Regions from separate parts of the Luteibacter sp. HA06 genome, predicted to be linked through region 1. Evidence: predicted binding sites of a transcription regulator. Region 1 holds the regulator's gene; each other region holds the start of a gene.
What was found. Region 1 encodes FliA, which starts transcription of late flagellar genes. Its sites were predicted from a motif close to TAAAGTTTNNCNNNCNNNGGCCGATAA; they were not measured.
Positions count from the first base shown of each region.

Region 2: the regulator FliA is predicted to act here: its motif matches at 1,155-1,181, upstream of ACVWWJ_RS17000 (STAS domain-containing protein).
Region 3: the regulator FliA is predicted to act here: its motif matches at 6,817-6,843, upstream of ACVWWJ_RS17600 (HD-GYP domain-containing protein).

Region 1 is NZ_JBSSDZ010000001.1:1,331,428-1,342,003, reverse strand. Features, by position in the region: gene motD (flagellar motor protein MotD) at 1-143, opposite strand, end outside; gene ACVWWJ_RS05995 (flagellar motor protein) at 140-880, opposite strand; gene ACVWWJ_RS05990 (chemotaxis protein CheW) at 882-2,951, opposite strand; gene ACVWWJ_RS05985 (protein phosphatase CheZ) at 2,959-3,603, opposite strand; gene cheY (chemotaxis response regulator CheY) at 3,614-4,015, opposite strand; gene ACVWWJ_RS05975 (RNA polymerase sigma factor FliA) at 4,070-4,801, opposite strand; gene ACVWWJ_RS05970 (MinD/ParA family protein) at 4,798-5,673, opposite strand; gene flhF (flagellar biosynthesis protein FlhF) at 5,736-7,088, opposite strand; gene flhA (flagellar biosynthesis protein FlhA) at 7,106-9,217, opposite strand; gene flhB (flagellar biosynthesis protein FlhB) at 9,220-10,362, opposite strand; gene fliR (flagellar biosynthetic protein FliR) at 10,359-10,576, opposite strand, start outside.
Region 2 is NZ_JBSSDZ010000001.1:3,675,351-3,685,926, reverse strand. Features, by position in the region: gene ACVWWJ_RS17010 (contact-dependent growth inhibition system immunity protein) at 181-669, opposite strand; gene ACVWWJ_RS17005 (DUF4926 domain-containing protein) at 718-885, shown strand; gene ACVWWJ_RS17000 (STAS domain-containing protein) at 1,238-1,555, shown strand; gene ACVWWJ_RS16995 (response regulator) at 1,566-1,928, shown strand; gene ACVWWJ_RS16990 (chemotaxis protein CheA) at 1,982-3,961, shown strand; gene ACVWWJ_RS16985 (chemotaxis protein CheW) at 4,233-4,748, shown strand; gene ACVWWJ_RS16980 (methyl-accepting chemotaxis protein) at 4,800-6,515, shown strand; gene ACVWWJ_RS16975 (CheR family methyltransferase) at 6,519-7,391, shown strand; gene cheD (chemoreceptor glutamine deamidase CheD) at 7,388-8,047, shown strand; gene ACVWWJ_RS16965 (protein-glutamate methylesterase/protein-glutamine glutaminase) at 8,104-9,204, shown strand; gene ACVWWJ_RS16960 (methyl-accepting chemotaxis protein) at 9,438-10,400, shown strand; gene ACVWWJ_RS16955 (STAS domain-containing protein) at 10,412-10,576, shown strand, end outside.
Region 3 is NZ_JBSSDZ010000001.1:3,815,350-3,825,925, forward strand. Features, by position in the region: gene pilB (type IV-A pilus assembly ATPase PilB) at 1-1,132, shown strand, start outside; gene ACVWWJ_RS17580 (type II secretion system F family protein) at 1,277-2,542, shown strand; gene ACVWWJ_RS17585 (prepilin peptidase) at 2,625-3,494, shown strand; gene coaE (dephospho-CoA kinase) at 3,491-4,096, shown strand; gene ACVWWJ_RS17595 (putative bifunctional diguanylate cyclase/phosphodiesterase) at 4,196-5,449, opposite strand; gene ACVWWJ_RS17600 (HD-GYP domain-containing protein) at 5,446-6,678, opposite strand; gene msrA (peptide-methionine (S)-S-oxide reductase MsrA) at 6,915-7,589, shown strand; gene hutU (urocanate hydratase) at 7,716-9,389, opposite strand; gene ACVWWJ_RS17615 (hypothetical protein) at 9,488-9,928, opposite strand; gene ACVWWJ_RS17620 (alkaline phosphatase family protein) at 9,986-10,576, shown strand, end outside.

The DNA of each region.
Region 1 (10,576 bases):
GCCATGACCCGGAACTTGGTTTCGTTCACGGCCGACACGGCGTACATCACCACGAACAACGCCAGCAGCAGCGTGATGAGATCCCCATAGGGGATAGCCCAGCGCTCGTGGTTGATGTGTTCTTCGTGGTGGCGGCGCTTCACGAGAGGTACCCCTGAAGCTTGCTTTCGATGTGCCGCGGGTTGTCGCCCTGTGCGATCGAGACCAGGCCTTCGACGAGGATCTCGCGCATCTGCGAGCGTTGGCGGGCGAGGCCCTTCAATCGCGACGCCATCGGCAGCGCGAGCAGATTGGCCAGGCCGATACCGTAGATGGTGGCGACGAAGGCCGCGGCGATGCCGTGGCCCAATTTGCTGGGATCGGCAAGGTTCTGCATGACCGACATCAGGCCCATGACGGCGCCGATGATGCCCATGGTCGGCGAGTAGGCACCGGCGTTCTCGTAGACCTTCGCGGCCTCGATGTCGGTGTGCTCGCGTGCGTACACTTCCACTTCGAGCACGGAGCGCATGGCATCGGGCTCGGTGCCGTCCACCAGAAGCTGCAGCCCCTTGCGGATGAAGGGATCGGATTCGCGCTCGATCGCCGGCTCCAGGCCGAGCAGGCCCGTACGGCGGGAGATTTCGCTCCAGCCGACGATGCGGCTGACGAGGTTCTCCGATTCGATATCCGGTGGCCGGTACACCCACGGCAGCATGGTCCACGCGCGCTTGAGCACGGGGCCGGGTGTCTGCACGAGCAACGCGGCGAGCGTGCCGAGGAAGACGATAACGAACGCAGCCGGATTCCACAGGGCGTCGAGGCTCGAGCCCTTGAGGATGGTACCCACGATGATGACCACGAAGGCCAGGATCGTTCCGACGACGCTCACGATATCCATGTCAGACAGCCATCCTTAGTGAAGGCAGCACCTGCCCGGCGTCGTCGGCGAGGCCGGCGAGGTCGAGCACGAGCGAAATGCGGCCATCGCCGGTGATCGTCGCACCCGCGACGCCGGGAACATCCTTGAGGAACGGGCCAAGCGGCTTGGCCATGACGTCTTCGCGACCGAGCACTTCATCGACCAGGCAGCCCAGTGTCTGGTGGCCGATGTGCACGACCACGACATGACCGCCCTTCCCCGCCGCGCCAGCCCAGTTGCCGAGGTCGGCGAGCGGAAGCGCGCGCTGCCGGTGCGAGGCGACGATGCGGCCGTCGAGTTCCTGGATCTGCCCCGGAACGAGCTCGAAGACTTCGGTGACGTTGGACAGCGGCAGCGACAGCAGACGATTGCCGACGCGCACCATGAGCACGCGCATGATCGCGAGGGTAAGCGGCACGGAGAGGCGCACCGTGCTGCCGTGGCCGACACGCGAATCGATCGACAGCGTGCCGCCGAGCTCGACAATCTTGGTCTTGACCACATCCATGCCGACGCCGCGACCGGAGATGTCGGAGACTTCGGCCGCGGTGGAGAAGCCGGGACGGAAGACGATCTCAAAGCACTCGCGCTCGTCGAGACGTGCGGCCTGCTCTTCGTCCATCAAGCCCTTTTCCACGGCCTTGCGGCGGAGGACTTCGGGATCCATGCCCTTGCCGTCATCGGTCACGGTGATGACGATGCGGTCGCCGAACTGGCCGGCGGCCAGGCGCACGGTGCCCGAACGCGGCTTACCGGAACGCTCGCGGACATCGGGCATTTCGATGCCGTGGTCCACCGCGTTGCGAAGCAGGTGAACCAGAGGATCGGCCAGCGCTTCCACCACGGTACGGTCGATGTCGGTGTCTTCGCCCTCGGTAACGAGTTCGATGTCCTTGCCGAGCTGACGTGCGAGGTCACGGATGATGCGCGGGAAACGTGAGAACAACTTGCCGACCGGCTGCATGCGCATGCGCAGGACGGCGTTCTGCAGATCTTCGGCGACGCGCTCGAGTTCGCCGATAGCGCGTTCCATCGGGTCGTTCGTGCCACGGGGCGCGAGGTTGGTGAGGCGGTTGCGGACGAGCACGAGCTCGCCTGCGGCATCGACGAGGCTGTCGAGGCGGAAGGTGTCGACGCGGACGGTGGTGTCGGCGGTGGAGGCGGTGCGTTTTTCCGTGGTTGCTGCGGGCTTCATTGGCGGTGAATGCATCGCCGCTGAAGCGGCTCCCACAGGGGGCTTCGCCGATGGATCGGCACCTACGACGGCCGGCGTGTTCAGGGCGCCGGGGGCGGCTGTGCCGTGGATGCTGTCGAGGAGGGCTTCGAATTCGTCGTCGCTGATGGCGTTGGGGTCGGCGGGGGGCATCGCCGCTGAAGCGGCTCCGACAGGAGAATTCGCCGATGAATCGGCTCCCACAATTGCTGTGTCGGCGCCGGGGGCGCCGGTGCCGTAGAGGGAGTCTAGGAGGGCTTCGAATTCGTCGTCGTTGATCGTGGCCGAGGGCGTCGATGTCGGCGCGCGATCGTTGCGCGCGGCGTCGAGCATGGCTTCGAATTCGTCTTCGATCGGATCGTAAGCACGCTGGGACGATGCTGCGGACGAAGCCGACACCGCTGGCGCCGGCGTCGCCGCCGGTGACAGGGCTACCGGTGGCGCCGAACCGGCGCGACCGGGAATCAGCAGGCGGTCGAGCACGGAACGCGGTGCGGGTTCGGCAGGAACGCCCGCGTCGGCCGCACGCATCATATCGTTGAGGAGGTCCAGCGATTCGAGCAACGCATCCATGAAGCCGGGGTTCAATACCACGGCACCGTTACGGGCCTCGTTGAGGAGGTCCTCGGCGCGATGGCACAGCTCCACCATGGCGTTGAGGCCAAGGAAGCCCGCACCGCCCTTCACGGTATGGAACGCGCGGAAGACCGCGTTCAGCAGCTCGGCGTCTCCCGGCGATGCTTCGAGGTCCACGAGCTGTTCGCCCAGGCTCTCGAGCAGTTCGCGTGCTTCGATCAGGAAGACATTGAGTAGCTCGTTGTCCAGCTCCACGCTCATACGGCGCTCAGAACCCGAATTCGCTGAGCAGTCGATCCACTTCGTCCTGGCTGACCTTGTCCGCGGCGGGTGCATGGGTGCCGCCCGCGAGCGAACCGGTGAGGCGCACCAGTTCAATCAGGGACGATTCCACCTTGGCCATGAAGGCTTCAACCTGGGCGACACGCTGGCCGGAGAGATCCTGCCAGGACTGCGCTTCGACCATCTCACCCAGGCCGATGTCGCAGCTCTGCGCGAAATCGCCCACGCGGACGGCGAGCGCCGTAGCGTTCGGCGCAAAGGACGGATCAGCGTGATCGAGCACGAGCACTTCGTCGGCCTGCTTGGCCAGCGCCTGTGCCTGCGGACGCAGCTTGTCGCTGAAGTCGAGGGTGCGGTGCGCTGCCTGGGAGCTCATTTCGAGGACGTCGCGCAGGTGCTTACGCGCATCGCTCATGTTGCCCGGCACGCCATCGCTGGAGATGTCGGAAGCGAGGCGGCGCACCGACTCGTGGAGATCGCGCGCCAGGTGGCCCAAGGCCAGGAACAGGTGCTGTTCACGGCTGCGCAGCAGGCGGTCGAGCGCCTGTTCGAAGGCGACGCTGTCATCGGCATCGAGCAGCTCGCGCAGCTCGGGAACGACCTCGTGGCCGGCGGTAAGCATGGTGTTCATCGTCATTCCCTTAGCCCGCAGCCGCGGCGAGTCGTTCAAAGATCTTGTCGAGCTTTTCCTTCAGCGTGACCGCCGTGAATGGCTTGACCACGTAGCCGTTCACGCCGCTCTGCGCGGCGGCGATGATCTGGTCGCGATTGTTTTCCGCCGTGACCATGAGCACCGGCATCGACTTCAGCGCGGCATCCGCGCGGATGGCGCGAAGCAGGTCGATACCCGTCATGTTGGGCATGTTCCAGTCGGTCACGACCAGATCGAAGGGCTGGGCACGCAGCATCACGAGCGCCGCGGTACCGTCTTCAGCCTCCTGGATGAGGGTGTTCGTAAATCCCAGCTCGACCAGGAGGTTCCTGACGATGCGTCGCATGGTGGAGAAATCGTCCACCACGAGGATTTTCATGTTCTTGTCCAAAACTCGTCTCCGCCTGACTGCGCGTTTCTTACCGGCGACGGCACCGTAATGCCGTCAATGCTTTTCTTTCCAACCTGTCATGCGAGCGCGGAGGCGAATCAGGGCCTGGCCATGGATCTGGCACACCCGCGATTCGCTGACACCGAGTACCGCACCGATTTCCTTCAGGTTGAGCTCTTCATCGTAGTACAGCGACATCACCAGCTTCTCGCGTTCGGGCAGGCCGTCGATGGACTGCGCCAGCGCATCGCGCAAGCCGTCCTGCTCGAAGATCCCTTCCGGACCTGCGGCGTCGGGGTCTGCGACATCGATCGCTGCGCCTTCGTCGCCTTCCGGCGCCGTAAGGCTGAGCAACCGCGCGCTCGCCGCGTCGGCCAGAATCTGGTTGTATTCCATGGCGTCGATACCAAGCCGCTTCATCACCTCGGCGTCTTCGGCATCCCCACCTGTCTCATTTTCGATCTGTCTCGTTACCTCAGCCACCTCGCGCAACTTCCGATGGACGGAGCGCGGGGTCCAGTCCGTCTTGCGCAGTTCGTCCAGCATCGCGCCACGTATGCGGATACCCGCATAGGTCTCGAAACTGGCCGCGCGAGTCGGCGAGTAATTTCTTGCGGCCTCGAGCAGTCCGATCATTCCGGCCTGCATGAGGTCGTTCGCATCCACGCTCGGCGGTAGCCGGCCCATCAGGTGATAGGCGATCCGGCGGACCAGCGGTGCGTGGGTGCGCACCAGTTGATCTGCAGGAATCCGTGTGACTTCAAGGTATTCCGTCGCAACGCTCACAGTGGCAACCCTCCTCCCAGGTGGGACCGCTCGGCGAAAAAGCCGATGCGACCCTGAGCACGGGGTTCGGGTTCACCCCATGTATCGACCGACCTGGCCAGATTCTTGAATCCGACGGCAGATCGGCTGCTCGGCCAGACGTCGACCACGGCCGACTGACGGCGAATGGCCTGGCGCAGGTACTCGTCGTGCGGGACCATCCCCATGAAATCCAGGGAGACATCCAGGAACCGGTTGGCCACCCGCGAGAGCTTCTCGAAAAGCTGGCGGCCTTCCTGGGCGTGGCGAACCATGTTGGCCACGATCCGGAAGCGGTTGACGCCGAACTCGCGGCTCATGACCTTGATCAGGGCGTAGGCGTCGGTCAGCGAGGCCGGTTCGTCGCACACGACCACCACCACCTCATCGGAAGCCGCGGCGAACATGGACACGCTGTCGGAAATGCCGGCCGCGGTGTCGACGATCAGGTATTCAGGGGCGATCGGGTATTCGTCGAACGCGCGGATCACCGCGGCGTGCTCGATGTTCGGCAGCTGGGCCATGCGGCGCGCGCCCGAGGTGGCCGGAATCACTTTCAGGCCGTGCGGCGCCTGGAGGATCAGGTCCTCGATGCGGCATTCGCCCTCGAGCATGTGCCCGAGGTGACGGGTCGGCTGCAGACCCAGCAGCACGTCGATGTTCGCCATGGCGAGGTCAGCGTCGAGCAGGACGACGTCGCGTCCGCCCATGGCCAGGGCCATACCGAGATTGACCGCCACGGTGGTCTTGCCGACACCGCCCTTGCCGCCCGCGATCGCGATGCTGCGTGTGGGGCGACGGTCGTCAAGCCAGTTGAGGCCGGCGGCCTGGGTGCTATCGACGTGTGTGGTCATGAAGGAGTTCACTGCCGTGAAAGAGTGTGCGGTTGCGGTAGTCACGTTCTGCGGGTTCCCGGTCAGGCCAGCGCGGGCGCTGCCGTGCCGAAACGATCGGCAAGGATGGCGTCGTCGGGCTCCTCGTTGCGCTGCTTGAGCAACTGGGCTGCGAGGCAGACCAGCTTGCGCGCATCGGCGGAGGCGATATCTTCAGGTACGCGCTGCCCGTCGGTGGTGTAGTCCAGGGGCATCGCATGACGAATCAGTGCCGACAGTGCGCCGCCGATCAGCGGGGCCTCGTCGAGCTTGGTAAGAATGGCGGTCTGCGGCGACAGTGGCGTGTATGAGCGGATCGCATTGTCGATGGCCTGCGCCTGCGCATTGGCGGCGAGCACCAGGCAGACGCGGAGGTTCGACGTGGCGCGCAGCGTGTCGAACTGCTGCTGCAGCTTGGGATCGTTGCCGGCCATGCCGGCGGTGTCGACCAGCACGGTGTGCTTGCCGCGCAGCTGAAGAAGCACGTTGCGCAGGCTGTCGGCGTCATGGGCGTTATACACGCGCACGCCGAGCAGGCGGCCGTAGTGCTCCAGCTGCGCGCCAGCACCGATGCGGTACTGGTCGGCGCTGATCAGGGCGACGTTGGACGCACCGTGGCGGAGGACGGCGCGAGCCGCGAGCTTGGCGATCGTCGTCGTCTTGCCGACGCCGGTGGTGCCGACCAGCGCAGTGACACCGCCGCCGACCGTATCGAAGTTACGTCCGCTGGTGCGGATGTTGCGCGAGAGGATGCCCAGCGGCAGGTAACGCGCCTGCTCGGAGGTCATGCCCGGCGGCAGCTCGGCGCACAGCGCACGCGCCACGTCGCCGTCGATACCCAGGCGGGTCATTTCGCGCAGGACGCGGGCGCGCAGCGGCTGCTCGCGGTCCATCTGGTTCCAGGCCAGCGTGGAGAGCTGTACTTCCAGCATCTCACGCAGGTTGTTGATCTCGGCGCGCACGCCATTCACGGCTGCATCGCTGTTCGGGTTCGCCGTAGCAGCACGAACCACATCGGCCACACTGGATGCGAGCGCGGCGCTGGACTGGCGCTGCGGCGCATTCGGATTGATCGGGCCACCCTTGGCAGCGCGCTCGACGGCTGCGGCCGTGGCGGCGCGTGCCTGGTCGATGCGAGCGGCGCGGTCGCTGTCACGTGTCGCGCGGATCGGAGCCAGCGCGGCGGCATGCTTGGCAGCGGTTTCTTCCGCGGTCGGCGGCTCGAAGGCAAAGCCCGCTTCGCGGACCAGCGCTTCGTCGTAGTCGAGCGCCGCGATGATCTCGATGCCGTCGTCCATCCGACGCGTGGACAGGATCACGGCGTCCGGGCCCTGCTCATCGCGGACCTGGCGCATGGCCTGGCGCATGTCGGCGGCAACGAATCGTTTGATTTTCATGCGTTAGATCCTCATCCCTATCGACCGAGGGCCGTCACCAGCTTGACGCGACGGTTGTCCGGTACCTCGTTGTAGGCGAGTACATGCAGGTTTTGGGCCACATGCCGCGTGAAGCGTGAAAGCCACGGACGAAGCGCCGGCGAGACCAACAGGACGGCCGGTTCACCCGCCGCTTCCTGACGTCGCGCCGCCTCGGCCACGTTCTGCTGAAGACGATCTGCCAGACCCGGCTCGATAGCCGCGCCGGCGGGACCGCCGCCCTGCAGGGACTGAAGAAGAATCTGCTCCAGTTCCGGCGCCAAAGTAATGACGGGAACCTCAGTTCCGAGACCCGCGATCTCCTGCACGATCTGCCGGCCGAGCGTCACACGCACACTGGCCGCGAGGACGCCGGGATCCTGGCTCTGGCCCGCATGCTCCGCCAGCGATTCGACGATGCCGCGGAAGTTACGAATGGGAACGCGTTCGGCGAGCAGATTCTGCAGCACCTTGACCACCGCGCCGAGCGACAAGCGCTTGGGCACGAGATCTTCGACAAGCTTGGGCGTCTGCTGGGCGAGACGGTCGAGCAGCTGCTGCACGTCCTGGTGGCCGATGAGTTCGTGGGCGTGGTTCTGCAGGATGTGCGACAGGTGGGTCGCAATGACCGTGGCCGGGTCGACCACGGTATAGCCCAGCGTCTGCGCATGTTCGCGCAGGCCCGGCTCGATCCAGACGGCATCCAGGCCGAAGGCGGGATCACGCGTGGCGATGCCATTGACCGTGCCGTGCACGCGGCCCGGATCGATCGCCAGCATGCGCTCGGTATGGATTTCGGCTTCGCCCATCGGCACGCCCATCAGCGAGATGCGATAGCCATGCGGCGAAAGATCGAGGTTGTCGCGGATGTGTACCGAAGGCACGAGGAAGCCGAGCTCCTGCGAGAGCTTGCGGCGCACGGATTTGATCCGCGCCATCAGTTCGCCGCCCTGGGCCTTGTCCACCAGCGGAATCAGGCGGTAGCCGACTTCCAGGCCGATCGTGTCGACCTGGGCGACGTCTTCCCACGACAGCTCGAGGCGCTCACCCGGCGGCGTCGATTCCAGCGCGAGCTCGGTGCCCGGCGTAGCAGGGCCACCGACCGCGCCGGCGTCGGCCAGGCGATCCTTGTTCTGCTGGAGCTTCCATGCGCCAAAGCCCGCGCCCGCGGCGAGCAGCAGGAACGGCAGGTTCGGCATGCCCGGGACCAGGCCCATCGCCCCGAGTACAGCCGCAGCCACGGCAAGTGCCTTCGGCTGGCCGAAGAGCTGCCCCATGACGTGCTTGCCCATTTCCTGGGACTTGGAGACACGGGTAACGATGACCGCCGTGGCGATCGAGAGCATCAGGCCGGGTACCTGGGCGACCAGGCCATCGCCGATCGTCAGCAGCGTGTACGTGCGCGCGGCTTCGGAAGCGGAGAGACCGTGTTGCAGCATGCCGATGAAGAAGCCGCCGATGATATTGATCGCGAGGATCAGCATGCCCGCCGTGGCATCGCCGCGGACGAACTTGGACGCACCGTCCATCGAGCCGTAGAAGTCGGCTTCCTCGCGCACTTCCTGGCGGCGCTCGCGCGCCTGTTCCTGGGTGAGCAGGCCGGCGTTGAGGTCGGCATCGATCGCCATCTGCTTGCCGGGCATGGCGTCGAGGGTGAAGCGCGCGGTGACTTCGGACACTCGCGTCGCGCCCTTGGTGACGACGACGAAGTTAATGATGGTGAGGATGGCGAAGACCACGAAGCCGACGGCGAAGTTGCCGCCGATGACAAACTCACCGAAGGCCTCGATCACCTTGCCGGCCGCGCCCGGGCCGTTATGACCGTGCAGCAGCACCACGCGGGTGGAGGCGATGTTCAGCGCCAGGCGCAACAAGGTGGCGAACAGCACCACTGTCGGGAACGAAGCCAGCTCCAGCGGCCGCATCACGTACATGGTGGCCAGCAGGATCACCAGGGACAACGCGATGTTGAAGGTGAACAGCAGGTCCAGCATGAACGGCGGCAGCGGCAGCATCAGCATGCCGAGCATGACCAGCATCACCACCGGCGCGGCAATACCCCGCCGGCCGATCTGCCGGAAGGTGCCCATGAGGGTGGTCGTCGCTGCCATCGTCAGTTATCCATACGGTAAGGGCCGAGCAGTTCAGGATCGATCTCCTGCTCGGGCAGATCGGGCGGGAGGTCGCCAACGGCGATCGCCTGCTTGAGGCGGAACACGTAGGCCAGGATCTGGGCCACGGCGACATACAGCGCCGAGGGGATCTCGCGACCGACTTCCGTCGTTGCATACAAGGCGCGTGCCAACGGCGCCGCTTCGACGACAGGAACCTTCGCATGGCCGGCCACGTCGCGAATCTGCTGGGCCAGGACGTCCACACCCTTTGCCACGACCCGCGGCGCGCCCATTTTTACTTCGTCGTACTTCAGCGCCACGGCGAAGTGGGTCGGGTTCACCACGATCACGTCCGCCGTAGGAACGTCTTCCATCATTCGCCGGCGCGACATCTGGTGCTGCATCTGACGGATCTTTGACTTCAGTTCGGGACTACCGTCGCTTTCCTTGTGCTCGTCCTTCACTTCCTGTTTGGTCATGCGCATCTTCTTGGTGAAGCTGAAGGCCTGCCAGGGCGCGTCGACCAGGGCGATCAGCCCCAACGAGCAAGCGAAGATCAGCGACGCATGGCCGAGCACGCTGAAGGTATGGGCGATGCCGTCCGCGACCGGGCCGCTGCCCACCGCGTACATCTCCTTCGTGGTGCGGTTGAGGAACCACACCAGGGCCCCGCCGATCAGGAACAGCTTCAACACGGACTTGCCCAGTTCCACCAGGCCATTCATCGAGACCAGGCGGCCGAAACCCTTGATCGGGTCCAGGCGATCGAACTTCGGCACCAGGGCTTCGAAGGAGAAATTAAGGCCGCCCATGAGCGCGGGTGCGGCAACGGCGGCGACCGCGGTGACGGTGAATACCGGGCCCAGCATCTTCAGGCCCTCGCCCGCGGCCGTCATCAGCGCGCGGCTGATCCCGTTGGCCGCGAACAAGTCTTCGCGGCCGTAGCGCAGACCCACGTGCATGATGTTGGCAGCGTGGACGGCCATCTGCTCACGCGAGGCGATCATCGAAGTCACGCCGGCGAGCACCACCACGGCGGTCGACAAATCGCGCGAGCGCGGCAGGTCGCCCTTTTCGCGGGCTTCGCGAAGGCGTTTGTCACTAGGTGATTCGGTTTTGTCTTCCTGGTCGGACTCACTCACGGCGAGGACCTCCCGACCATGGAACGCATGGCTTCCCAGGCGTCCGTCTGCAGGGAATCCCAGGCGCTCGGCAGGCCGCGCAGCGCGAGCCAGACGGCGATGATGCCGAGGCAGATGGTGATCGGGAAGCCGACCGCGAACAGGTTCATCGACGGTGCGGAACGGCTGATCGCACCGAACCCGAGGTTGACCACGAGCAAGGCGGTCAGCGCCG
Region 2 (10,576 bases), 2.3 Mb from region 1:
TGTGGGCAGGCTGGAATTTGTGGATATGTCGAGCCCACAGTTGGCTCGTGTTGTCGTGTTGTCGCGTTCCCGAGGCGAAACCGCGTGGTCAACATCGCGAGCGGCCCGAGTCTAGTGTCGGAGTGCCTGAAAAAAGGTCGACGTCAGTCTAAATCAAATCCAGCCCTTCGCGATCTGCTTTCATCTACACCTAGCAAGAGCCGATCGCAAGCCGTCGCCGAGGGCCACATCGGTGGAGGATGTCGCCAATTCGACATACTCAGAAGGCAATACACCATCGCCACTCCATGCCTTCAGCTTCACGTGAACACTCGGCCTGAGTATTATCAGGCCATCCTGACTTCGTACGGAGCACGTGACCATTTTTTTGTAGATAGCAACTTCCGTCCTGCCGCCGAAACGTTCGATGGCGCGCTCAGTCCACGCTTGATTGACCTGCCTTGAATGTTCGCCATCGAAGAAAACAGGGTACTCCTCCATCGTTATCCACCGACTCGCTTCTAAAGCTCTACGTAACGAGTCGCCGAGGATGGACTCAGGCACATCAAGACCATGGAATTCGCACACACCACCAGGATCCCTCCCCATCAGGCCACGCCCCGAATAGGTCTCGACGCAAATGAACCTTTCATTCATGGAGACGCTTGCGGCCTTGGACTCTTTCAACATCTTCTCACTCCCCAGCTACGACCTTGACATTCAACGTCACGCCCTTCGTTGCCACGTATCCCCGTCGAGCAGTTGCGCGCAGGTATGCGCGGATATGTTATCGAGGTTTATAGCTCGCCAGTCGAAGGTTACGAGGTCGAGTTTTCAGACGGGCAAGGGCAGACGATTGCACTCCTTTCGCTGTCCGCATCTCAACTCCGAGTCATTGACACGTAGAAACGAGCGACTACGATCAGGCGACACCGAGCCGGTCGAGTAAAGCTGAGTCAGCTAACTGCAAATATCGCGAGCCTTCCGGATCGGGAAAATGTCGTCTTCGAGATGTGGCAAGGTCCTCGACAGCTGGCCGAGGTATCTCGCGAGCCGTGAAGAGCCTCAAGATCGACATCTACCCAGCTATCGACGGCGGCACATGGAGCCTCGAGCTTGAGCCCTTGATATCTCTCCTGAACCAGGCGGTTGCGAACCTCGCTAGCACCACCCCCTAAAGCTTTTCCCCCCAAGGCCGATAAGACCATCGAACGAACCCCCGGGCGACACGCGCCCAGGGCCGAACCGGTATCGGACGATGGCGAAGAAATCCTCCAAAGACGCAACGCGGGCGCCCCTGGCGCTCGACGCGGACCTGCGTATCGCCGCGGCCCCGGCCTTGCGCGATACCCTGCTCAAGGCGCTGGCCGCCGGCGATGCCGTCGAACTCGACGGTACCGCGGTGGCCCAGGTGGACACGTCGGCCCTGCAGCTGCTCGCGGCGTTTTCCCGCGATGCGCGTGCGGCCGGGCTTCCCGTGACCTGGACCGGTGCCAGCGACAGCCTTCAGCGCGGCGTGGCCGTGCTGGGCCTTGACTCATTGATTGAACTGCCGGCTCGCGCCGGCGTGAACTGAAGGTGCTCCGATGGCTAAGATTCTTGCGGTAGACGATTCGGCTTCCATGCGCAGCATGGTGGCCTTCACCCTTCGCGGCGCCGGCCACGATGTCGAAGAGGCCGACAACGGCCAGGCGGCACTCGATTCGGCAGCCGTGCACAAGTTCGACCTGATCCTGGCCGACGTGAACATGCCGGTTATGGATGGCATCACGATGGTTCGCGAGATCCGCACCCGTGCGGACTACCGCGGCATCCCCATCCTCATGCTCACCACCGAGTCGAACCCGGAAAAGAAGATGGAAGGCAAGGCGGCCGGTGCGACGGGCTGGCTGGTCAAGCCGTTCGATCCGGACCAGCTCCTGGCCACGGTCAACCGCGTCCTCGGCTGATCCCAGCCGCGTCTGTTTCCACCTCAGTGTTCCGGTAATTCCAGGGTCTCCCCATGTCCAAAGTCGATCTGGCGCAATTCCACAAGGCGTTTTACGAGGAGAGCCTCGATGGTCTCGACGCCATGGAGCAGGCCCTGCTCGCCCTGGACGAGGGCGCCGAGGATCCGGAGCTGATCAACGTGGTGTTCCGTGCCGCCCACTCGATCAAGGGCGGTGCGGCCACGTTCGGTTTCACCGAGGTCGCCGCCTTCACCCACGTCGCCGAGAACCTGATGGACGAGGTCCGCAGCGGCCGCCGTCCGATGGCGAAGGCCGTGGTGGAACTGTTGCTGCGATCGGGCGACACCGTGCGCGACATGCTTTCCCTGTCGATGACCGGTCAGCCGGCCGCCACGGCGGAAAGCCAGGCCCTCTTGGCCGAGCTCTCGGCCATGGTCTCCGGCGTTGCGGTGGCTCCCGTGGCAGCCGCGAAGGCTGCCGCACCGGCCGAGGCGGTCGAAGGCTGGGATATCGCCTTCCGTCCCTTCGATTACCTGCTGAAGTCCGGCAACGATCCGGCGCGCATGTTCCGCGAACTCGAGGCCCTCGGCCCCCTCGCGGTCACCTGCGACGCCAGCAAGCTTCCCGCGCTGGCCGACATGGACGCCGAGTCGTCCTACCTCGGCTGGACGCTGCGCCTCGACGCCGGTGCCAAGCGCGCCGCTGTCGAAGGTGTGTTCGATTGGGTGGACGGCGATTGCGATCTGACGGTCACGCCGCGCCTTGCCGCTCCGGCGCCGGTCGCCGAGGTTGCCGTGGCTGCTCCTGTGGCCGCCGCCGGCCCGCGTGCCGTGCGCGATCCCGCTGCCAACAGTGAGTCGAGCTCGGTCCGCGTCGGCATCGAAAAGATCGACACGCTGATCAACCTCGTCGGCGAGCTGGTCATCACCCAGTCCATGCTCAGCCAGTTCAACGACGGCGTCGATGCCTCGCAGCTTGAAATGCTTCGCCATGGCTTGGCCCAGCTCGGCCGCCATACGCGCGAGCTGCAGGAAAGCGTTATGAGCATCCGCATGCTGCCGATCAGCACGGTGTTCAACCGATTCCCGCGCCTGGTCCGCGACCTGGCGCAGAAGCTCGACAAGAAGGTCGTGCTCGACATGCGCGGCGAGACCACGGAGCTCGACAAAACCGTGCTCGAGAAGATCGGCGATCCGCTGGTCCATCTGGTCCGCAACGCGATCGACCATGGCCTGGAAATGCCGGACAAGCGCCTCGCCGCAGGCAAGGGCGACACCGGCACCCTGCGTCTGGAAGCCTTCCATCGCGGCGGTTCGATCGTCGTCGAAGTGGCCGACAACGGCGCCGGCCTCAATCGCGACGCCATCGTGGCAAAGGCGATCCAGCGCGGCATCATCGCCACCGGCGAAGGGATGTCCGACGAGGCTGTAAGCGACCTGATCTTCGAGGCGGGCTTCTCCACCGCCGCAGCGACTACGGACCTTTCCGGTCGTGGTGTGGGCATGGACGTGGTTCGTCGCAATGTCATGGACCTGGGCGGCACCGTCGCCATTCGCAGCGTGCAGGGCAGTGGCACCACGTTCACCATCACTTTGCCGCTGACGCTCGCCATCATCGACGGCCTCACCGCCGCGGTGGGCGAGGAAATCTACATCGTGCCGCTCGTGTCCATCATCGAGTCGGTGCAGGTCAAGCCGGATACCGTCCGCAGCGTGGCCGGCGGTGGCGAGCTGTTCCGCTTCCGCGACAACTGGATGCCGATCGTCCGCCTGTTCGACGTGTTCGGCTGTGCCGGGCAGCGTCGCGCGGTGGACGAAGGCATCGTGATCGTCGTGGAAGGCGAGGGCACCCGTATCGGCCTGTTCGTCGACGAACTGATCGGCCAGCAGCAGGCGGTCGTGAAGTCGCTCGAAGCCAACTACCGTCGCGTGACCGGTATCTCCGGCGCGACCATCCTCGCCGATGGCTCCGTCGCGCTTATCGCCGACGTCACCGGCCTGGTCCGCATGCAGGCGCGCCGCAAAGCCGCCTGATTGCCAGGACCCCTTTCTGGAGGGGCCCTGCTCTGTGTGGGCTCTGCTCTGTGTGGGAGCCGCTTCAGCGGCGATAGGGCGCTAGCCGCAACCCGGCCCGCTGCCGCGGGATCGCCGATGAATCGGCTCCCACAAGGGTATGGCAAGGGCGTGGCAAAGCCCCATCCCCTGAGCAATTTTCGACAGATTTGCCCTCAAGAACCCACCGCGATGGCCGATACCCCAAGGGAAGGGGTCCCGAACCGCCGATCCGATCCGCCGTGGGAACGACATGAACCAGCAAGCCAGCTCCGCCACCGCCGTGCCTGAAGAGGCCGCGCAGTACCTCACCGTGAACCTCGGCAACGAGGAATATGGCGTCGATATCCTCGCCGTCCGCGAAATTCGCGGCTGGACGCCGGTGACCCGCATTCCCCAGGCGCCCGGCTATGTGCTCGGCGTGCTCAACCTGCGCGGTGCCATCGTGCCCGTGCTCGACCTGCGCCTGCGCTTCGGCCTGGCACGTGAGGAATACACCGCCACCACCGTCACGGTCATCGTGATGGTCAACGGCCGCCAGTTCGGCATCGTGGTCGATGCCGTGTCCGACGTGGTCGAGGTCGCCCCGGGCGACATCCGCCCGGTCCCCGACATGGGTACCACCGTCGACACCGAATACCTGAAAGGACTCACGTCCGTCGCCGAGCGCATGGTGCTTTTGCTCGACGTCGATCGCCTGCTCCAGCCGCAGGACGCACAGATGCTGGAGGCCGCTTTGGCCTCCACGGATGTCAAAGCCGTCGCCTGAGCGTAACGAACGCCGCGTAGCCCTAGCCGCACTTTGCTGATTGGAACCGTGATGAAGAAGTTCAAGTTCAAAGTACCCGCCCTGACCGTTCGCGGCCGCCTCTACGGCGTGCTCGGTTTGCTCACGCTCATGCTCCTGGGTGGTGCGGCCGTCGGCCTGGGTGCGATGCACTTCCAGAACGAAGGCATGCGCCAGATCTACGAGGAAGAGCTTGCTCCCACCGAGACCCTGAGCCGCATCAATACCGACTCGCTGATGTCCTTTGTGGTTCTCGGCGAAGCCGCCAGCAAGGTCAGCAACAAGGACGCGGTGAAGCAGAAGGTCGCCGAGTTCCAGAAGTACCAGGACGAGATGAACAAGCTGAAGGCTGACTTCGTCAAGGTACCGATGTCGGCCGACGTCAAGAAGCTCTACGACAAGTGGCAGTCCACAAACGCCGACTACGACCAGGCCAAGTCGGACATGGTCGACGCCCTGAATCAGGGTGACGAAGGTTCCAGCGACGTGCTCGAACTGCAGGTTCGCCCGCTTCTGATGGACCGCCAGACCCAGCTCGGCAAGCTCATCGAAGCCAAGCGCGACGAAGCCTCGGCCATCTACGCCAAGGAAACCGCGCAGTACCAGACGGTTCGCGCACTCAGCATCGGTTCGCTGGCCATCGGCCTGTTTATCTGCCTGCTGATCGGTGTGCTGGTTGTTCGCTCCATCATCCGCACGCTGTCGCACACCGTGTCGGTCGCGCACCAGATCGCCGAAGGCAAGCTCGGGCACGATATCCAGGTCACGCGTAGCGACGAACTCGGTCAGTTGCAGGAAGCCTTCCGCGCCATGGACGAGCGCCTCAGCGCGATCGTCGGCGAAGTGCGCCACGGTTCGGGTTCGGTCAGCACCGCCGCGCAGCAGATCTCGCGCGGCAACGACGACCTCTCGCAGCGTACGCAGGAACAGGCCTCCAGCCTGGAAGAGACCGCCTCGTCGATGGAGGAAATGACCTCCACCGTGAAGCAGAACGCCGAGAATGCCAGCCACGCCAACCAGCTGGCCCGCGGCGCCCGCGAGCAGGCCGAGCGCGGTGGCGAAGTCGTCGCGCAGACCGTGGTCGCCATGCGCGAGATCAACAGCTCCAGCAAGAAGATTTCCGACATCGTCAGCCTCATCGACGAAATCGCCTTCCAGACCAACCTGCTCGCGCTGAACGCGGCGGTGGAAGCGGCACGTGCCGGTGAGCAGGGTCGCGGCTTCGCCGTGGTCGCTACCGAGGTGCGTAACCTGGCCCAGCGTTCGGCCGGTGCTGCGAAGGAGATCAAGGGTCTCATCAACGACAGCGCGGGCAAGGTCAAGGCCGGTTCCGAGCTGGTCGACCAGTCGGGCAAGGCACTCGCCGAGATCGTCGAGAGCGTGAAGAAGGTGACGGACATCGTCGCCGAGATCGCTGCCGCCAGCTCGGAGCAGTCGGCCGGTATCGACCAGGTCAACCACGCCGTGCTGCAGATGGACGAAATGACCCAGCAGAACGCCGCGCTGGTCGAAGAGTCCGCCGCTGCCGCCCGCGCCATGCACGAGCAGGCCAACGAGCTGAGCCGCCAGGTGTCGTTCTTCCAGATCACCGGCCAGGCTTCCAACACGCCGGCCGCGAAGGCGCCGCGCAAGGATGCCGCCCGCGAAGAAATGGAAACCGTGTTCGCCGCCGTGCGCAGCACGCCAGCGCCGCGTGCCCAGCGTCCGGTCGAGTCTGCCGCTGACGCCGGTGTGTGGAAGGAGTTCTGATCGATGAACGCGCTCGTCAACAACGGCGATGCCGTCGGGCTGGCGGGCGCGACGGGGCCGAATCTCGGCGAGAAAGAGTTCGGTTTCCTGCGTGAGTTCGTGCTGCAGCATTGCGGTATCTCGCTGGGCGATCACAAGCGGCAGCTGGTCCAGGGTCGCTTGCTTCGCCGGCTACGCGCGCTGAATCTTTCGGGTTTCGAGGCGTATTGCGACCTGCTGCGCCGCGATCCCGAGTCGGAACTCGGCGAGCTGGCCAGCTGTATCAGCACCAACGTCACCTCGTTCTTCCGCGAGATGCACCACTACGACATGCTGGTCGACGAGCTGCTCCCGCGCTGGCTGGCGGAGAAGCGCGGCGGTCGGCTTCGTATCTGGTCGGCGGGTTGCTCCACTGGCGAAGAGCCGTACGCGATCGCGATGGTGCTGGCGGAAGCCATCGAGCGGACAGGTCTTCAGATCGACGCGAAGATCCTCGCCACCGACCTGTCACCGCAGGCGCTCGAAGCAGCGCGCAAAGGTGTGTATCCGGTGGATCGCCTCGGTGGCGTGAGCGACGCCCGTCGCAAGCGCTGGTTCCTGCGCGGTGAAGGCTCGTTCGATGGCTTCGTGCAGGTGCATCCGCGTCTACGCGAACTGGTCGCCATCCAGCCGTTGAACCTGCTGCACGAGTGGCCGATGCAGGGCAAGTTCGACGCCATTTTCTGCCGCAACGTCGTCATCTATTTCGACAAGCCGACCAAACAGCGCCTGTTCTCCCGTTATGCCGGCATGCTGGAAAGCCGCGGCTACCTGTTCCTGGGGCACTCGGAGTCCATGTACGGACTGTCCGAGGACTTCGATCTGATCGGCCGAACGGTCTACCGGAAACGCACATGAGCGACACGTTCGTCGCGCAGCCGAGAACCTTCATCGGCTTCGATCCGAAAAGCGTGCTGCCCGGGTTCGAGCACGTCCGCCGCTTCTGGGATCCTGCCCAGGAAGTGGTCACGGTAAAGATCCTGCCGGGCGAGTACTACGTGAGCACCCAGGAAGAGATGATCTCGACCGTGTTGGGTTCCTGCGTTTCGGCCTGTGTGCGCGATGCCCGTCGTCGCATCGGCGGCATGAATCATTTCATGTTGCCGGAACCGGCCGGCGACCGCGACAGCTGGACCTCCACGGTCGGCCGTGCGGCGCGATATGGCAACGATGCGATGGAGCAGCTGATCAACTCCATTCTCAAGGCCGGTGGTCGTCGCGACGATCTGGAAGTGAAGATTTTCGGCGGTGGACGCGTGCTGGCGACGATGACCGATATCGGCCAGCGCAACATCACCTTCGTCCAGCGCTATATCGCGACCGAGAACCTGAAGCTCTGCGCCGCGGATGTGGGCGATATCTACCCGCGCCAGGTGCAGTTCTTCCCGGTCAGCGGCAAGGTGCGCGTGCGCCAGTTGCGCGCCACGCACGACAACAATCTGGCCGATCGCGAGAAACGATACCTCAAGCGATTGGCTGACGATCCGATAAAGGGAGAGGTGGAGCTTTTTTGACGCTCGTCGTCAGTCGTTCCCCCTTACTCATTCCGCCACCCGAGTCGCTAGCGCCCATGCAGAAAGTACGCGTCCTTATCGTCGACGATTCGGCCCTGGTCCGAAAGGTGCTGACGACCATGCTCGAGTCCGATCCGGGCATCGAAGTGGTTGGCACGGCCGCGGATCCGCTGATCGCCCGCGAGAAGATCAAGCTGCTCAATCCCGACGTGCTGACGCTGGACGTCGAGATGCCGCGCATGGACGGCCTGACCTTCCTCGACAACCTGATGCGCCTGCGTCCGATGCCGGTGGTCATGGTCTCGACGCTGACGGAGCGGGGCGCCGACGTGACCCTGCGCGCGCTCGAGCTCGGCGCTGTGGACTTCTTCACCAAGCCGCCGGCGGACCTCGCCAACACCTTCATGGACCACGCGCCGGAGATCTGCGCCAAGGTGCGCCTCGCGGCGGGCGCCAGGCCGCGTGAGCGCGCGTCGGTCAGTAAGCTGGATGTCGCCCCGCGCCTCTCTGCCGACGCCGTGCTGCCGCGCGCACAGACGGCGGGAACGCGCGGTGGTACGCGCATCATCGCCATCGGTGCCTCCACCGGCGGTACCGAGGCGATTCGCGTGGTGCTCGAGGCGATGCCGCCTACGGCACCGCCGATCGTGATTACTCAGCACATTCCCGCGGCTTTCAGCGGTCCGTTCGCGGCGCGCATGGATTCCTGCTCCGCCATGCGCGTGATGGAGGCCCGTGATGGCCAGCCCATCCAGGCCGGTCATGCTTATATCGCCCCCGGTAGCCAGCACCTGCTGGTGATGTGGGACGGCGCGAAGCATGTCTGCCGCCTGCACGACGGTCCGCCAGTCAATCGTCACAAGCCCGCCGTGGACGTGCTGTTCCGTTCCATGGTCGCCAGTGTCGGAGCCGCTGCCATCGGTGTACTGCTCACCGGCATGGGTGACGACGGCGCTCGCGGCCTCGGCGAACTGAAGGAAATCGGCGCGCCGACCCTGGTCCAGGACGAAGCCAGCTCGGTGGTCTGGGGTATGCCCGGCGCCGCCTGGAAAGCCGGCGCCGCCGACGAAATGCTTCCGCTCGACGCGATCGCAGCGCGCTTGCTCGCGCTCGCCCATACACCTGTTTCCGCCGCCGCCTCGCGCGTCGGCACCTGATAGCGAGACGTCATCATGCTCATCCCGAAGAACGACCGAAGCATCGGCTTTGCCGCCAGTGCCATCGCCCTGGTCCTGGTGCTGGTGTTCCACTCGGCCTGGGTCTCCCCGGTCGTGGTGGCGCTCCTGACCGCGACCTGGATCGCGATCAGCCTGCGCCAGGCTGCGCTGCCGGACGTGGAAGTGGTGCTGCATTCCCCGTCCGCGCGGACGAGGCATCGGTACGCGAGGCGATGGAAGATGTGCGTAGCGCCATCGTCGACGAGCTCGGCCACGCCAGCCGCGAACTGCACCAGGCACTCGATCTGGTGCGTGACGCCGTTGCCGAACTCGGCGGTGGCTTCAACGGCCTGTCGCACAAGACCGGCAAGCAGCAGAAGCTGCTCACCGAGATCATCGAGAGCGGCGGCAATGGCATCTCGGTGCAGGACTTCGCCTCCCGCACGGCCGGCCTGCTCGAACACTTCGTCGGCCTCATCGTGCAGCTCTCGCGCGAGAGCCTGCGCATCGTCTACCGCATCGACGGCATGGCCAAGGAAATGGACGCCGTCTTCGCGCTGCTGAAGAACGTCAACACGATTGCCGAAGAAACCAACTTGCTGGCGCTGAACGCGGCGATCGAAGCGGCGCGTGCCGGTGAGTCAGGTCGTGGCTTCGCGGTGGTTGCCGGTGAGATCCGTAACCTCGCGCAGCACAGCAACCAGTTCAACGAGAAGATCGGCACCCACGTCGAGCGTTCGCGTACGGCGATGGAGCAGCTGCGCGAGCTGGTCGGCCACATGGCCTCGCAGGACATGAACGTGGCGCTTTCGGCCAAGGGCGATATCGACCGCATGATGTCGACGATCACCGAATCCAACGCGCGCACCAGCGCCGCCGCCGACGAAGCTGCCTCCATCAACCGTGGTCTCGGCAACGACGTTTCCACCACCATCCGCTCGCTTCAGTTCGAAGACATCCTCAGCCAGCTGCTGCACCAGACGCGCTCGCGCCTGGTCGAGCTGCAGGAGATCACCGCCGACTGCACCCGCGATATCGAAGAACTCGCGTGCGCGCCGGCCGATCCGGCCGAACTTGGCGCCCGCGCCCAGCGCGTCCGCTCGCGCCTGGCCGAGCAGCGTGAGCGTGCCCGCCTGCGTTCGCGTGGTCCCGCCCTCCAGCAGTCCATGGCTGCTGGTGACATCGATCTGTTTTAAGGGAAGCCACCATGTCCATTAACGTGCACAACGATACCGAACACGGCTGCCTGACCCTTCACCTGGGCGAGCGCTTCGACTTCTCCATCCACCGCGCCTTCCACGATGCCTGCCTGGGCGATGTGGTGGCCTCGCGCAGCTACGTGCTCGACCTTGAGCAGGTCACCGGCATGGAT
Region 3 (10,576 bases), 2.5 Mb from region 1:
AATTCTGGTCGACGCAATCAAGCGCGGCGCCTCTGATATCCACTTCGAACCCTTCGAAACCGTCTACCGCGTGCGCCTGCGCATGGACGGCATCCTTCGTGTGGTCGCCACCGCGCCTATCAAGCTGGGCAACCGCTTCGCCTCGCGCCTGAAAGTGATGAGCGGTCTGGATATCGCCGAGCGACGCATCCCGCAGGACGGTCGCATCAAGCTCAACCTCACCAAGACCCGTGCCATCGACTTCCGCGTCAGCACCCTGCCGACCCTGTTCGGCGAGAAGATCGTGCTGCGTATTCTCGACGGCTCCTCGGCGAAACTGGGCATCGACAAACTCGGCTACGAGGAGGTCCAGAAGAACCTCTACCTCGACGCCATCGAGAAACCTTACGGCATGGTGCTGGTCACCGGCCCCACCGGTTCGGGTAAGACGGTATCGCTGTATACGGCGCTAAACATTCTCAACACCGAGGGTCGCAACATCTCCACGGTGGAAGACCCGGTCGAAATCCGTGTCGAGGGCATCAACCAGGTTCAGCAGAACGTAAAGCGCGGCATGACCTTCGCCGCCGCACTGCGTTCCTTCCTGCGTCAGGATCCGGACGTGATCATGGTCGGCGAGATCCGTGACCTGGAGACAGCCGAAATCGCGGTGAAGGCGGCCCAGACGGGCCACATGGTCCTGTCCACCCTGCATACCAACGACGCGCCGCAAACCATCGCCCGCCTGATGAACATGGGCATCGCGCCCTACAACATCATATCGTCGGTCACACTGATCATCGCCCAGCGCCTGGCCCGCCGCCTGCATGACTGCAAGCGCGAGATCGCCTTGCCCGCGACGGCCTTGCTCGCCGAGGGTTACACCCAGGAAGAAATCGACACCGGCTTCAAGGTGTATGAGGCCGTCGGCTGCGACAGCTGCAACGAGGGCTACAAGGGCCGTGTGGGCATTTATCAGGTGATGCCGCTGGTCGAGGACATCCAGAAGATCATTCTGGAGGGTGGCAACGCCATGCAAATCGGGGAGGTGGCCCGCAAGAACGGCATCAACGACCTGCGCGCGTCCGCCTTGCTCAAGGTCCGCAACGGTATGACCAGCCTGGCCGAGATCAACCGAGTCACCAAGGACTGACAACGATTTGGGCCTTCCGGCGCGTCCAAGATGTGCGCCAGACGGCAGAATCGCCGATGACTAAAGCTTCACACTAGAATAAGAACAGGGGCCGACCGATAGGGGGCGGTCCCCTGAAGCATCCATCCGGGGGAAGACCGCGCCATGGCTATCGCCACCGCCAGCAAGAATACGCGCGCCGTTGGCGCTGCTCGCAGCCAAATAAGCACGCTTGTCTCGTACGACTGGGTTGCCCTGGACAAGCGCGGCAAGCGCATGAAGGGTGACATGCAGGCGAAGAACGCCGCGCTGGTGAAGGCCGAGCTCCGCCGCCAGGGGATGAATCCCCAGACGGTCCGCGAGAAGTCCAAGCCTCTGTTCGGTTCGACCGGCAGCAAGGTCAAGCCACGCGACATCGCCATTTTCAGCCGCCAGCTCGCCACGATGATGGCTTCCGGCGTACCCATGGTGCAGTCGTTCGACATTATCGTGGATGGCCAGAAGAACGCTCGCCTGAAAGCCATTCTCCTTGACGTCAAGACGGCGATCGAGGGCGGTTCATCGCTGCACGAGGCCATGGGCCTTCATCCGATTCAGTTCGACGAGCTCTACCGCAACCTCGTCCACGCCGGCGAATCGGCCGGTGTGCTCGATACCGTGCTCGACACCGTGGCGACCTACAAGGAGCGCATGGAGAGCATCAAGGCCAAGATTAAGAAGGCCTTGTTTTATCCGATGATGGTCCTCGCCGTTGCCCTGCTGGTCACTACCATCCTGCTGCTCTTCGTCGTACCGGTCTTCCAGGATACCTTTAAGGATGCGGGCGCTGCCCTGCCCGCACCAACGCAGTTCGTGGTCTCGGCTTCGCATTTCATGCAGGATTATTGGTGGCTGGTGTTCGGCGGCCTTGCCGGTGGAATCACAGCCCTCGTGATGGCCAAGAAACGCTCACCAAGGTTCGCGCATTTCCTCGAACGGATCATGCTGCGCCTGCCCGTCATGGGCAACATCATGCATCAGTCAGCGATCGCTCGCTTCGCCCGCACGCTCGGCGTTACCTTCCACGCGGGTGTGCCGCTGGTCGAAGCGCTGGAAGCCGTGGCTGGTGCAACAGGCAGCATCATTTACGGCGAAGCCATCATGCAGATGCGTGACGACATCGCCGTGGGTCACCAGCTGCAGCTCGCCATGCGACAGACGAGTCTGTTCCCGAACATGGTGGTACAGATGACCGCCATTGGCGAAGAATCAGGCTCGCTCGATCACATGCTCTTCAAAGTGGCAGAGTTCTACGAAGAAGAAGTCAGCAACGCGGTCGACAACCTCGCGACGCTGCTGGAGCCTATGATCATGGTCATCCTCGGTGTGTTGGTAGGCGGCATGGTCATCTCGCTGTATCTTCCGATCTTCAAGCTGGCCGGCACGATCTGACCCTGGCTCGCCCGCGCCATGCACAATAGGAACCCTTCGCCCTCACCGGCGGAGGGTTTTTTCTTTGGATCACGGATTGCCCATGCCCGATTTGCCCCTTTCTCTCTGGATCGGTATCGCCGGTGTCTTCGGCTTGCTGGTCGGTAGCTTCCTCAACGTGGTGATCCTGCGAGTGCCCGAGCGCATGCAGGCGGACTGGCGCAAGCAGGCCCGCGAGGTGCTCGAGATCGAGGCGCCCGAGGAGCCGCGACCGCCGGGCATCGTGGTCGAGGGCTCGCATTGCCCCAAGTGCAAGCACGCCCTCGCCGCCCGCGACAACATCCCGGTGCTTGGCTGGCTGATGCTGCGCGGCCGTTGCCGCTACTGCCGCGAGCCCATCTCGGCGCAGTACCCGCTGGTGGAGCTGCTGACCGGTCTCGCCAGCGTCGCGGTGGTGTGGCGCTTCGGGCCGACGATCGGCGCTCTCGCCGCCCTGGCGATGACGTACTTCCTGATTGCCCTGTCGGGGATCGACGCACGCACCCAGTTCCTGCCGGACGAACTCAACTACCCACTGCTCTGGATCGGCCTGGGTCTCACCCTGATCCCGGGCTGGCAGGCGCTGCCCGTGTCGCCCTCGTCCGCGATCCTCGGCGCGCTGATCGGCTACCTCAGCCTGTGGAGCGTGTACTGGCTGTTCAAGCTGATCACCGGCAAGGAAGGCATGGGCCACGGCGACTTCAAACTGTTGGCTGCCCTGGGCGCCTGGATGGGGCCGATCGCCCTGCTGCCGATCATCATGCTGTCCTCGTTTATCGGCGCGCTGGTCGGCGGCAGCCTGATGCTGTTCCGCAAGCACCAGCGCGAGGTGCCGATTCCCTTCGGCCCCTACCTTGCGGCGGCCGGCTGGGTCTGGCTGCTCTTTGGCGACTCCCTGCTCGCCGGCTACATGCACCTGTCGGGGATGCGATGAGCGGTTTTGTCGTTGCGCTGACCGGTGGCGTTGCCTCGGGCAAGAGCTCGGTGGAGCGCTGTTTCGAGGCGCTCGGTGTGCGTGCTTACGACGCCGACGTTGCGGCCCGTGCCGTGGTCGAGCCGGGGTCGGAAGCGCTGGCAGAGATCGCTCGCGCGTTCGGCACGGATGCGCTCGACAGCGAGGGTCGGCTGGATCGCGCCGCCATGCGCAAGCGCGTATTCGACAACCTGCTGGCACGTACGACGCTGGAAGGGATTCTTCATCCGCGTATTCGTACGTGGCTGCATGAGGCGGTCGCCGCGGACACCGGGCCCTACTGCATTCTCTCCATTCCGCTGCTAGTGGAGAATCGCGCCAATTACGAGTGGGTGGACCGGGTTTTAGTGGTCGATGTGCCCGAGGCTGTGCAAGTTGAGCGATTAACCCGGCGGGATGGCGTCGACGACGCGCTGGCGCGAAAGATGATCGCGGCCCAGGCCTCGCGGGAGCGGCGGCTAGGGATTGCCGATGATGTGATTGTTAATGAGGGGTCGGAGGCGGAGTTGGCTGGGAAGGTGGCTGAGCTGCATGGGCGTTACGTCGAACTCTCCGCTCGGTAGCCGGGCCCCCGCCTTTTGTGGGAGCCGCTTCAGCGGCGATGCTTTTGGTGATGTCGCGAACTGGTTTTCGCCGATGAATCGGCTCCTACACAGAGCCAATCAGACGAGGGACGCGGCGGCTATGCGCTCGGCGACGAAGGTTTCGGCCAGGACGGGCCGGCCTATGTGATAGCCCTGGACGAGGTCGCAGTCCATTTCGACGAGGCGGCGTAGGGTTTCTTCGTTCTCCACACCTTCGGCGACCGCTTCGAGACCGAGGCGGTGCGCTACGTCGACCATGGCCTGGACCAGTAGCTCCGTGCGGCGGTCGCCGATCATGGCGTGGACGAAGCTGCGGTCGATCTTGAGTTCGGTCGCGGGGAAGTGGCGCAGGTAGGCAAACGAGGCGTAGCCCGTGCCGAAGTCGTCGATTGCCACGCGTATGCCGTGGTCGCGCAAGCGGCGCAGCACGCGAACGCTCATGTCGAGGTCGGTGAGCAGCGCGGTTTCGGTGATCTCGATGATCGCCGATTCCGGCGGCACGCCCCAGATTTCCAGCGCACCGAGCATCTGTTCGGCAAAACCCTGTTCGACGAAGACACGTGGCGAGAGATTGATCGCCACGTCGAGCGGACAGCCGCCGCGGTGCAGTGTTGCGGTGTGTCGTAGCGAAGCGTTGAGGCTCCAGCGGGTCAGCGGCACGATGAGGTCGCTGCGCTCGGCGAAGGGAACGAAATCGGCCGGGGCCACTTCCACACCGGAGCGCGTGTTCCAGCGCGCCAGCGATTCCACGCGGACCACCGCGCCCGAACGCAGGTCGCACAGCGGCTGGAATGCGACGTGCAGGCGGTTGGCGTCGATGTCTTCGCGCAGCTCGCCATAGAGGATTTCGATTGGCGTGACGTCCTGCTGGTAGACCGCGAACGGCTCGCCCACGCGAAGGGCCTCGTCGTGCGCCAGCTCGGCGCGACGGTAAAGCAGCTCGGCCGTGGTGCCGTGCTCGGTGTACAGCGTGACGCCGATCACGGCACGGCCGTGCCAGGGACGCTCGCCGCGAAGCAGCGGCGCGTCGAAGGCACCGACGATGCGCGTGGAAGCGAGCAGCGCGTGCGTGCGGTTACGAATGGACGGCAGCACGGCGACGAAGGTGTCGTCGCCGGCGACGAAGATCTTGTCGACGTGACGCACGGCGTCGACGATCCGTTCGCGGGCGGCGAGCATCACTTCATTGCCGAAGTCGAAGCCGAAGCGCAGCTGCGCCTCGCGCATGCCTTGCAGGCGAATGACCAGGACAGCGCAAAGACCCTCCGCGTTTACCGCGCGATCGAGGATGGCCTGGATGGCCGGCAGGATATGTGAGCGCTCGCTGGTCATGGCAGGAAATACTCCCTCGGCTCGATACCGAAACTGCCGGCGGCCAGTGTGCGCAGAATCTCGCGTCGGACACCATCGGTCTGGCGCATGAGATCCACGATGATGAATTCGTCGAGATGGGTCTTGTCGGTACGGGTCAGGATCGCCACGCGCGGCTGCAGGCGGCGTGCCTGGTTCTGCACCATGACGATAGAGACCTCGCCGGTATTGAGCTCGACCAGGGAGCCGGTGGGGTAGACACCCAGGCAGGCCTGGAACTGCTCCACCAGCTCGCCCTGGAACTCACGATCGCGGCCCGAATAGATCTGCCGGATCGCCAGGTGCTGCGATACCGCCGGCCGGTAAGGCCGCGGCGTCGACATGGCATGGTAAGTGTCGATGATGGCAGCCATGCGACCGGCCAGCGGGATCTCCGTGCCGGCCAGGCCCTGCGGGTACCCGCTGCCGTCGAAGCGCTCGTGGTGGGTCAGCACCATGTCGCGGACTTCGGTGTCGGTTACACCGGAGTGATCGAGGATGGCGACGCCCTCATTCACATGCTGGCGTGCGAGCTCCCATTCGGCATCGTTGAGCGGGCCGCCGCGCTCGAGCATTTCCTCGGGCAGCTGCGACTTGCCCACGTCCAGCAGAAGGCCGCCCGCAGCGAGGCTGACGATGGCATCGCCGGTAAAGCCCATGTGCCGGCCGAAGGCGGCAGCCAGCGTGCTGCAGCCGACGGCGTGCTGGTAGGTATAGCTGTCGCGCTGGCGCAGGCTCTGCATCCAGAAGAAGGCGTCGCCGCTGCGCAGCACGCTCTCCACCATGGGGCGCACGGCGTTCTCCACGGCTTCCGGATCGATCACCCGACCAGCCTGGATATCTTCGATGATCTGCTCCGCGAAGCTGGCCACGGTGTCAAAAGCCGCGCGCGCACGCGGCATCTCGTCGTCGAAGGAGGCGGTGTCGTTGTAAGCGTGCCGGGTGACCAGGCGGGTATTGAGGACCGGGCGGGCGCTTGCTGTGCGGAGCGGCGCGACCACGGCGACCCGCGCCGGGGTGACCTTCCGATGGAGGTCGACGAAAACGTACTTGCAGAAGCGCCGCAGGGACTCGATGTCCTCGTAGGAGGTGATCGGCACCCCCTGCAACGGAAAGGGCGTGTCGGACCAGTCGCAATCGAGACGACTGACGTACATGCCGATCTCCAGATCGGTCACGAAGACGCGTCTCTCCACCAGGTCGTACGCCACTGTTTCCCCCTGCCTCCATCAATGCGCTGCCACCGCGGCGGGCAGATTGGTCATATAAACGTGGACATGGCGTCAATGCCCATTCCACTATTTTGCCGAATTCGTGCCGCTTTTTCTCGACCCACGGTCGCTTATCCGTTATCGGCGGGCCAGCCGTTAACTGTAGCGGGAAGGCGTGTCAGATTCCTGCGACTGGTCCGGTCTTATCTGGCAGGCCCCCTCCCCCGGAGATCAGCATGAACCGCCGTTCCCTGCTTGCACCGCTCCTGATCGCACTCACGGCCTGCTCCGCGGCCTCCGCCCGCGACGAAGGCGTTCGCCTGCCCGCCCCCACCGTGGACGCCGCTGCGGCGAAGGGCGACGCCACCGCCGTGTTCGCCGGTGGTTGTTTCTGGGGTGTCGAAGGCGTGTTCCAACACGTTCGCGGCGTGAAGAGTGTCCGCAACGGCTACACCGGCGGCGATGCCGCTCACGCCAATTACGACGATGTCAGCGACGGCGACACCGGCCACGCCGAGTCCGTGCGGGTGGTGTACGACCCGGCGCAGGTCACGTACGGCCAGCTGCTACAGGTGTTTTTCTCGGTCGCCCAGGACCCCACCCTGCTGAACCGCCAGGGGCCCGACTCGGGCACGCAGTATCGGTCGGCGGTGTTCTACGCCACGCCGGAACAGAAGAAGGTAGCCGATGCCTATGTGGCGCAGCTGACGGCGGCGCACGCCTTTTCCGCGCCGATCGTGACCCAGGTGACGCCGTTGAAGGCGTTCTACCCGGCGGAGGACTATCACCAGGATTACATGCGGTTGAATCCGGATGCCGCTTACATCGCGATCAATGACCGGCCGAAGGTGTTGGGCCTGCAGCGGATTTATCCGGAGCGGTATGTGGCTTCGTGGGCTAATGGGCGGTGAGGTAGTCCCCAATCGCCGCTGAAGCGGCTCCCACACAGAGCTGGCTCCCACACAAAGCCGGCTCCATGTGGGAGCCGCTTCAGCGGCGATGCTCGTCATGTGGGAGCCGCTTCAGCGGCGATGCTCTCAACCCACCATCGGCAAATTCAGCCCCTGCTCCTTCGCACACGCAATCGCATCCTCATACCCCGCATCCGCATGGCGCATGACGCCCGTGCCGGGGTCGTTCCACAGCACGCGCGCCAGTCGCTTGTCCGCCGCCTCGGTGCCGTCGGCGACGATCACCACGCCGCTGTGCTGGCTGTAACCCATGCCGACGCCGCCGCCGTGATGCAGGCTGACCCAGGTCGCGCCACCGGCCACGTTGAGCATGGCGTTGAGCAGCGGCCAGTCGCTGACGGCGTCGCTGCCATCGCGCATGGATTCGGTTTCGCGGTTGGGGCTGGCCACCGAACCGGAGTCCAGGTGGTCGCGGCCGATCACGATCGGTGCCTTCAGCTCACCGTTGCGGACCATTTCATTGAACGCGAGCGCGAGACGATGGCGCTGACCGAGGCCAACCCAGCAGATGCGCGCCGGAAGGCCCTGGAAGCTGATGCGCTCACGGGCCATGTCGAGCCAGCGGTGCAGGTGCGGATCGTCGGGGATCAGCTCCTTCACCTTGGCGTCGGTCTTGTAGATGTCCTCCGGGTCGCCGGACAGCGCGACCCAGCGGAACGGCCCCACGCCGCGGCAGAACAGCGGCCGCACGAACGCCGGCACGAAGCCGGGGAAGGCGAAGGCTTCGGTCAGGCCTTCGTCCTTGGCCATCTGGCGGATGTTGTTGCCGTAGTCGAAGGTCGGCACGCCCATGGCGTGGAAGGCCAGCATCGCCTCGACATGCTTGCGCATGGAGACCTTGGCGGCGTGCGAGGTGCCAGCGGGATCCGACTTGCGACGCTCGAACCACTCTTCCACGGTCCAGCCTGACGGCAGGTAGCCATTGACCGGATCGTGCGCGCTGGTCTGGTCGGTCACGGCGTCCGGACGGACACCGCGGCGCACCAGCTCCGGCAGCACGTCGGCGGCGTTGCCCAGCAAGGCCACGGAGACGGCACGGCCTTCCTTCGCGTAACGATCCAGGCGCGCCAGCGCGTCGTCCAGGTCGGTGGCCTGCTCGTCGACGTAGCGCGTCTTCAGGCGGAAATCGATGCGGCTCTGCTGGCATTCGATGGTCAGCGATGAAGCGCCCGCCAGGCTGGCGGCCAGCGGCTGCGCGCCGCCCATGCCACCCAGACCGGCCGTGAGGATCCAGCGGCCGGCGAGGCTGCCGCCGTAGTGCTGGCGCCCCATCTCGACGAAGGTTTCGTACGTGCCCTGCACGATGCCCTGCGAGCCGATGTAGATCCACGAGCCGGCCGTCATCTGGCCGTACATCATCAGGCCTTTGCGATCGAGCTCGTTGAAGTGCTCCCAGTTCGCCCAGGCCGGCACGAGGTTGGAATTGGCCAGCAGCACCCGCGGCGCATCCGGGTGGGACGGGAACACGCCGACCGGCTTGCCGGACTGGATGAGCAGCGTTTCGTCGTCGCGCAGTTCGCGCAGCGCACGCAGAATGGCGTCGAAGCATTCCCAGTTGCGCGCGGCACGGCCGATGCCGCCGTAGACCACGAGCTCGGCGGGGTTTTCGGCCACCTCGGGGTCGAGGTTGTTTTGCAACATGCGGAACGGAGCTTCCGTCAGCCAGCTGCGGCAGGTGAGTTCGGCGCCGCGCGGTGCGCGGACGGTGCGGGTCGTGTCGATGCGCGTAAAGGCCGTCATCGGGGAGGCTCCGTCGATCCAGGGGAATCGCCGATTATGGGCTTGCCGCCCAGCGCCTCGCCAGCCGCGTCGCAACAAACAACGCGTTAGTTGACTGCTTAGTGCCCGGCGGAGCCCGAATTGGCCGGCGCGGCGCGGCCGTTCGCATCCCGTGTGCGCGGCACGGTCGGGTGGGTGCGCACGGTCGCGTCCTGCTGCGACTGGTAGGTCTGCTGCTGAGCGCGGTCGGCGTTATCCAGCTGGTTGCGCAGGGCAGGATCCGTCGCGGTGCTGCGCTGCTGGTTCATGCTGTTCTGGCGCAGTTGCTGCTGCACGGCGCTCTGGTTCTGCTGGTTGATCACCTGCTGGCGATTGACCTGCTGATTGAACTGCTGGGTGTGCGACGGCACGGCGACAGCGGGCCTGGCGGCAGGCGCGGGCTTCGCCGGTGCGGCGGCTGCGGCCGCCCGTGCCGGCTGTGGCGGCGTTTGCGCCGCGACCGACAACGGCGCAGCGATCGTAAGAAGAAGCAGCAGGAACTTGTGAGATGAATTGGTCATGGGACTCGTCCATCATTGGCGGATTGCCTTGAATAAACCGAGCCTACGTCCCCCTTCATGAACGCCACGTCGTCCCTGCTGCAGCGCGCTTTCACTGCGCTTTTCGCGGTGGTCCTGGCCGGTTGCGCCACGCGCCCCGCCCAGCCCGCCACCCCGCCCGTCACGCCCGTGCTGTTGGTCTCGATCGATGCGTTCCGCCCGGATTACATGGACCGCGGTCTCACGCCGAACCTGGTCGCCCTCGCGACGGACGGCGCCCGCGCGCAGTACATGCTGCCGTCGTTCCCGTCGCTCACCTTCCCCAACCACTACACGCTGGTGACCGGTCGCGTCCCCGACCACAACGGTATCGTCAACAACACCATGCAGGACACGGTGCTGGGCAAGTTCAGCCTGTCCAACCACGCCGCGACCAGCGATGGCCGCTGGTGGGCGGATGCCGAGCCGATCTGGGTGACCGCGCAGAAGCACGGCCTGCATACGGCGACCATGTTCTGGCCGGGAACTGAGGCTGCGATTCACGGTGTACGTCCCGACCACTGGATTCCGTTCGACGATTCGCTCACCTCGCGCCAGCGCGTGGACAAGCTGCTTTCGTGGATAGACGAGCCGGGCCCGAAGCCGTCCTTCGACACGCTGTACTTCGAC